DNA from 3 places in the Brevibacillus sp. HD3.3A genome. Region 2 is predicted to be linked to each of the others. Evidence: riboswitches for the same ligand, from Rfam matches in the RefSeq annotation. Region 2 holds a riboswitch; each other region holds the start of a gene.
The links. Region 2 has a riboswitch for cyclic di-AMP ahead of HP435_RS05085 (C40 family peptidase). Riboswitches for the same ligand answer to the same signal wherever they lie in the genome.

Region 1: linked by a shared signal. The riboswitch ahead of HP435_RS02420 (quaternary amine ABC transporter ATP-binding protein) and the one ahead of HP435_RS05085 (C40 family peptidase) in region 2 are both predicted to bind cyclic di-AMP.
Region 3: linked by a shared signal. The riboswitch ahead of HP435_RS14675 (CAP domain-containing protein) and the one ahead of HP435_RS05085 (C40 family peptidase) in region 2 are both predicted to bind cyclic di-AMP.

The regions. Positions count from the first base shown of each region.
Region 1 is NZ_CP085874.1:440,064-442,262, reverse strand. It holds gene HP435_RS02420 (quaternary amine ABC transporter ATP-binding protein) at 1-969, opposite strand, end outside; cyclic di-AMP (ydaO/yuaA leader) riboswitch at 1,401-1,547, opposite strand; gene HP435_RS02415 (ABC transporter ATP-binding protein) at 1,710-2,199, opposite strand, start outside.
Region 2 is NZ_CP085874.1:996,672-998,870, forward strand. It holds gene HP435_RS05080 (response regulator transcription factor) at 1-267, opposite strand, end outside; gene HP435_RS05085 (C40 family peptidase) at 487-1,014, opposite strand; cyclic di-AMP (ydaO/yuaA leader) riboswitch at 1,022-1,155, opposite strand; gene HP435_RS05090 (LiaF transmembrane domain-containing protein) at 1,459-1,863, shown strand; gene HP435_RS05095 (PspA/IM30 family protein) at 1,931-2,199, shown strand, end outside.
Region 3 is NZ_CP085874.1:3,055,275-3,057,473, reverse strand. It holds gene HP435_RS14685 (cold-shock protein) at 1-26, opposite strand, end outside; gene HP435_RS14680 (rhodanese-like domain-containing protein) at 455-802, shown strand; cyclic di-AMP (ydaO/yuaA leader) riboswitch at 887-1,045, shown strand; gene HP435_RS14675 (CAP domain-containing protein) at 1,053-1,772, shown strand; gene HP435_RS14670 (hypothetical protein) at 1,840-1,998, opposite strand; gene HP435_RS14665 (homoserine dehydrogenase) at 2,138-2,199, opposite strand, start outside.

The sequences.
Region 1 (2,199 bases), 560 kb from region 2:
GTCATAGGCGGTAACAAGCCCAAGCAATGTCCGCTTTTTGTCTACGATGTACAGACTGGATACCCCGTTGTCCATCATGAGCTGGAGGGCCACCCTCGCACCTTTGTCAGGAGTAATCGCTTCTGCCCTTTTCATCACGTGTTTTGCCACCAGCACTTTGGACAAGTCTGCATCCTCAACGAATTTTTTCACGAATTCATCCGCAGGATCGGTCATGATTTCTTCGGGACGCCCGACCTGGATGAAGCGACCGTCTTTCATCAGGGCGATCCGGTCACCGAGCCGCAATGCCTCATGCAGATCGTGAGTAATGAACAAAATAGTCTTTTTCATCGTTAGCTGAAGCTCTAGCAGCTCATCCTGCATGTCTTTTCGAATCAGCGGATCAAGGGCACTGAACGCTTCATCCATCAGCAAAATGTCGGGATTGTTGGCGAGCGCCCGGGCCAGGCCGACCCTCTGCCTCATTCCGCCGCTCAATTGATCAGGGAAGGCATTTTCCCACTCGGAAAGCCCGACGAGCGCAAGCGCTTCGCGTGCTTTTTCTTGCCTCAATCCATGCGGTACTTGCTGAATCTCCAAACCGAATTCGATGTTTTCCCGTACCGTTCGCTGTGGGAAGAGCGCGAAATTTTGAAAAACCATGCCGAGCTTTCTCCTGCGTACCTCGCGCAAATGAGCCGGCTTCATACCAATGAGTTCTTCGCCATCGATCTGAACGCTCCCAGTGGTTGGCTCAATCAGGCGGTTGCAAAGTCGGATCAAGGTAGATTTGCCGCTGCCTGACAGCCCCATAATGACGAAAATTTCGCCCTCTGCTACCGAGAAGCTGATCTGGTTCACACCGATCGATTGCCCTGTCTCTTTAAAAATTTGCTCCTTTGTCCATCCTTGCTCCAACAGCTTTAACGCTGCCTGCGGCTGCTTGCCAAACACTTTCGTCAATTGCCTGACTGTCATTTTGGGCATGAGCCTTTCCTCCCTTTCTTGTTTTCCCAAATGAAAAAACCTGCGAAGTTCCGCTTCCAACCGGACGAACCACCTGCAGACGCTGCCGCTTGTGTACGCTCGATTTTTGCAGAATAACGCAGGCTTACCTAATACCTGGCGCCCCTGTGCAAAAGGCTCCCTGTACGCTGTCTTCCTGATTTCGCTGTTCGTTTTTTGGTTTCATGCACCGGGTTTATGCCGAAATTCATTTGCCGCCCGCCATCCTCGCACATCGACATGCACGCGTATGACAAAAGCCACACATGAAAATCGCCATAAAAAATAGACCTATTTCATCCTTTTTCTCAAGAACAAAGGTCCCAAAGAAAAAGTCTGAAATGGCCTATAAACGCGCCCGAAGAGGACCGCTCCTCTTTTTTCGCATCATTGCCCAGACTTCATCGCTTCATGAACCTTCCCTGCTTTGGCCGACGAGGTTAGCTGACGGGTAGGATGGCAGAGAAGACTTATCTCATCCCTCCTGATTGCTCAGGATTAACCCCAAAAGATTGGTTCCCCCGCTTCCGGGTTGCCCCGGAACTAGGCCGTATGAAATGTTTGAATCAGATTCGGTAATGTGATTTGATTATACGCCTGCTGCCAATTATTGTGAATGCTCGCTTCGGCCTGCTTGCCTCATGCTTGATCGTTCTTTATTTATATCCTGACATTAGCTATCGGTTGCTCACCAATGAAAGCTATTTCGCCTGCTTTCCAGCTTACACGCAAATGCTCACCAGTACAGAATCATCGTAAGCAAACCGCTCGCTAATATCGGTGACCACTTCCCATTCCTCTTCCCCGACGCGAATCGAGTAAATCAGCTCCCGGCCCTGAAACTGGACGTGAGCGACCTTGCCCATGATCCCGTCCGAGCCTTGATGCCAGACGGACAGCTTCAACTGGTCCGGGCGAACAGGCAATACTTGCTGATCGAAAAAAGCGGAAAAATCACGCGAAACGGTGATCGGCAACGATGACGCTCCCTGTTTTTCCAGCAAAAAGGTGTTCGCGGCAGCCCAGTTCCCTTTTAAAAAGTTGGCTCTGCCGACAAACTTGGCGACAAACGGCGACTCCGGGGCGTAGTAAATGTCGTGCGGAGTGCCTGCCTGCTCAACTCTGCCGCCCTTCATCACGACAATGCGATCAGCCATGGCCAGTGCCTCGGATTGATCGTGCGTCACATAGACAATCGACGTACCCAGTTCG
Region 2 (2,199 bases):
TTTGTCTACGGCCTTGCTTTTGGCGCTGAGAAACAAAATAGGCAAGTCCCATTCGCGACGGATTTGCGAGCACAGCTCGTAGCCGCTCATGTTAGGCATCATGATATCGAGCAGAATGAGATTAGGCCGCTCTCCCTGGCTGAGCAGGGCAAGTGCATCCTCGCCATTTTCCGCAGAGGAGACCTGAAAGCCTTCGTTTTCCAAAATATCTTCAAGCAGTTCAATAATCTCCTGATTGTCGTCAACGATTAAAATGTGATCTTTCACCGGAATTACCCCCAGTTACTTCTATTAATAAGTGGACAAGTGTCATGGCAAAAAAAGAATCAGCCTTGTCTATCATAACATGCTTTCACAGAATAGGAACAAGTATCCCTTCATTCATGCTTATTTCCTTATAAGTAAGGGCACCTATTTAGACCTGGTACTAAATTTCGTCAGAAAAAGCCAGAGACGATTGTCCCTGGCTCTTATGTTTTTGCCGAACTACTTCTTTTTTGGTTGATTTTCCGGCAACGATGCAGCTTGCACCGCGTTTTCCTTTTTCGGAGTGTCCGCCTTTGCTTCCAGAACAGGCGAGCTGATGCGCTTGGCACCAACAAAACGCTTGCTCCAGTAGTACGGGTCGTTCAACTTGGTGTTGACGACTCCGCGGCCGGATTCCGAATGCACGAATGTGCCGTCCCCGATGTAGATGCCCACGTGAGAGATGCTTCGTCCGTTTGTATTAAAGAACACAAGATCTCCTGGTTGCAAGTCTTTCCGTGCAACTTCTGTACCGTACTCATATTGAGAGGCAGAATTGTGCGGCAGGTCTACACCTAACGCGTCAAATACGTAGCGTGTGAAACCGGAGCAGTCAAAGCCTTTTTTGGATGTGCCTGAAGATTTGTAAGGAACGCCGTACAGATCATCGACAACCTCTTCGAGTGTCGTGTTCTCCGCCGCATGTGCAGCGCCCGCTCCCATAGCAAGCAATCCAGCCATAAATAAAGATAGTACCACCTTGCGCAAAAGAAACTGCTCCTTTCGTGAGCCTACGAAGTTAGCTGAAGGGTTCGGTCGAAAGGACGCCCTAAGTTGCCTAACGCAACTATTCACCCCAAAAAACTGGTTCCCCCGTTTCCGACATGCGGAATTCGGCTATTTTTCGATGTTTTTTTACACGCACTCTACGAAGATTCGCTGCTTGTCCGATTTTTCCTTTTTTTTGACTGCTTGTTCATATTTTTGTCACAAAATCCTGTCTAAAGGTGTAACGTTTTGTTTCGACATTGCAAGAGCGGTTGGAATGGGGCGAAAACAGGCTCGTCCGATTATGGCAGGAAGTGCTCTCCGTCCAAGGACGGAGGGAAAAACCAACCGCACGCCCGTTATGGAAAGCCTATCCGGGGGGCTACAATAAGGGCATAAGTTAGCAAGCACCACATGCACAAGAGAATAGGAGGTAAGCGAGCAATGAGTGAACGGTCTGGAAAGGTTTTGCTCGGGCTGGTTCTCTTGCTAATCGGCGGGTTGGTTCTGCTGGATCAAATCGGAATCGACTTCGGTGACCTGATCGGGATTTTGATTCCCGGGGTCATCATGCTGTACGGCGCTCGAAAGATTATGGGACAATCCGGTTCGCGTTTCTGGGGAATCGTGATCTTCCTCTTCGGGTTCCTGATGCTGATTGGCAAGCTCCATCTGCTGTTCCACGGCTTACTGGCCATTGGTGTGATTTATCTGGGGTATCGCTTACTGCGCCCCAGTCATGTCCCCAAAGAAGCGCCACCTGCCTGGGAGCGTCAGTGGGCCCAAAAAGTATTGAAAGAAGACGCGCTGGACGCCTGGGAAAAAGATGTGACCCGTCGCCAGCCATAGAGTTGCTCAAGTCGCGAGAGCTTTTGGATGAAATAACACGATGTGATATGATGAGGAGGAAATAAACATGAGTATTTTTAAACGTTTGCGTGACCTGACAGTAGCTTCGGTGAATGACGCTTTGGATTCCATGGAAGATCCGGTAGTGATGCTGAATCAATACATGCGAGATATGGAAGTGGAAATCGGACAAGTCGAAGTGGCTGTCGCCCGTCAGGTAGCACTGGAAAAGAAATTCCGCCAACAACTGGATGAAGCGAACACACTGATCGACAAACGCGATCGTCAAGTGAAGCTCGCTCTGACAGAAGGGGAAGATGAACTTGCTCGCCGTGC
Region 3 (2,199 bases), 2.1 Mb from region 2:
CATTTAACTGTTCCGTTCGATTGCATGTAAAAAAACCTCCAAAAGTCAATTTGAATATGCAGTCATATTTACCGAGGCAAATAAAGCTCACATATCATGAAGAAATACTCCAACATCTGATTGCAATACGCCTTCATGATATGTGAATTTATTCTACTTCGACAATATGAAAGTGTCATAGGACGGAACTGCCATGTTAAAACCAAAACTTTTTGAAAACCTAAAACGACGAAAGCCCTTCCTCTCTCCCATCCTTGCGGCTCCGATGACCGCGCCAGTGTGAATCGGGAATCCAAAAACGTTATCCATCAGCATCATTATGCACCTCGATGAATTAGGCTTAATTATTCAAGTAATACTATCATTCTATCATACAAATACGCTATAATCAACTATTTAGATGCTACACGGCCCGTTTCTCACCTGATACACTAAGGTTCTGGAGGGATGATTCATGTCAAAAGAAGTGTATACAAAGCAAGAAATCAAGCAACTTTTGGAAAAGGGTACTCCGATTTTGTTCCTTGATGTTCGCGACGAAGCCAAATTTCAGACAGGCAGTGTGGAAAGCAAATTCGCTGACACGCGAAATGTTCCTTACGTGCACATGCTTGCGCAAGACGCCAAACTATTAGATGAAGAAACAGAACGGGCCGTCAAAGAAAGACAGATCATCACTGTATGCACAACGGGAAATAAAGCCCAAAAAGCGGCAGCTTTGCTGCGCGAGCACGGATATGAGGCAAAAGCGCTGCTCGGCGGATTGACAGCGTGGAAGGACGACGAAGACGAAGCGAAATAAACGCACTAGCACCAACGTTTCCAGCAGATTGGCAGATATTACTCCTTTATTTCGGGCGGGATGGTCTGATATTCTGGGTCATGCCAAACCAATACGCCGAAACTTCCTCACGAATGGAAGTGCGGGGGATCTTTTACGCGGGTCAACAAAACCCGCTATGGGGTGAATCGCTCGAAGGAGCGTAGGGTTGTTTCCTCAACCCGAATCCGACAACTAACCTCGTAGGCCAAAAAAAGGAGACGATGTGAATATGAAACGTTTTGGAGCTACTGCCATCGCCATGACTCTGGGATTGGGCTTGGCCTTGACCGGATTTACTACTTCTGCTTCTGCTGCAACTTCCGCAAACTGCCCGTTGAAAAACGGTAACAGTACACCATATCAATTTTCCTATCAATGGATTCCATATGCGGGACAATTGCCTTTTGCATCCAATGCCCAGCAAAACCAGGTTGTTGTTCCACCAGTAAAGCAAGTACCTGTTCAGCAGCAGCCAGTGCAAAAGCCCGTACAAAAACCAGCGCAAACAGCACCGCAAGCACCTGCGCAACCAGTTGCAACTACACCTGCGGCTCCAACCGGACAAGCTGACCAGGCTAAAACAGGAGATTTCGCCAAGCAAGTCGCTGATCTCGTCAATCAGGAACGCGCCAAAGCAGGACTGGCTCCCGTGACGATGGACGCTTCTTTGTCCAAAGTGGCACTTGCAAAAGCAGCGGACATGTCGAACAACAACTACTTCGACCATACAAGCCCTACGTACGGTTCGCCATTTGACATGATGAAGCAGTTTGGCATCTCTTATATGACTGCGGGCGAGAACATCGCCATGGGTCAACGCAGCCCTGAAGAAGTCATGACGCAATGGATGAACAGTGATGGCCACCGCAAAAACATTATGAACCCGGCCTTTACCAAAATCGGTGTCGGATACACGAACGGCTACTGGGTTCAAGAATTTATCGGATAAAACAATCGTTTCACACGAAAGCCGGGTTTCTCTTCGCACAAAGAGACCCGGCTTTTCTCGTGTGGAGCTAGCCTTGCTCCGTATTTGCCGCGTTTTTCGCTTCGGGGGTGCAGCCGCAACCTTTCTGCTCGTCAAACAGAGCGACATCCTTTTGGTTCATCTTCTGTTTGGTCGGATAGGCAGAAACTTGTTGCAGTTCGGCATTGACATCAGATGATTGCTTCATCGTATGGCCCCCTCGCCGCTATTTGGATAGTTTGTGGTACATCGGTAGTATGCGCGTGAAAGCAGCAAATACATGCCTGCCGATCGCTGGAAAACAGACGAAGCTTGCTCAGAGCTGTTGCCGTTTAGGAACTGCGCTTTTACTTGCTGAGAATATGCTCCAGGTCTTTCAGCGCTGCGGCTGCCGCTGCTACAGGGTCTG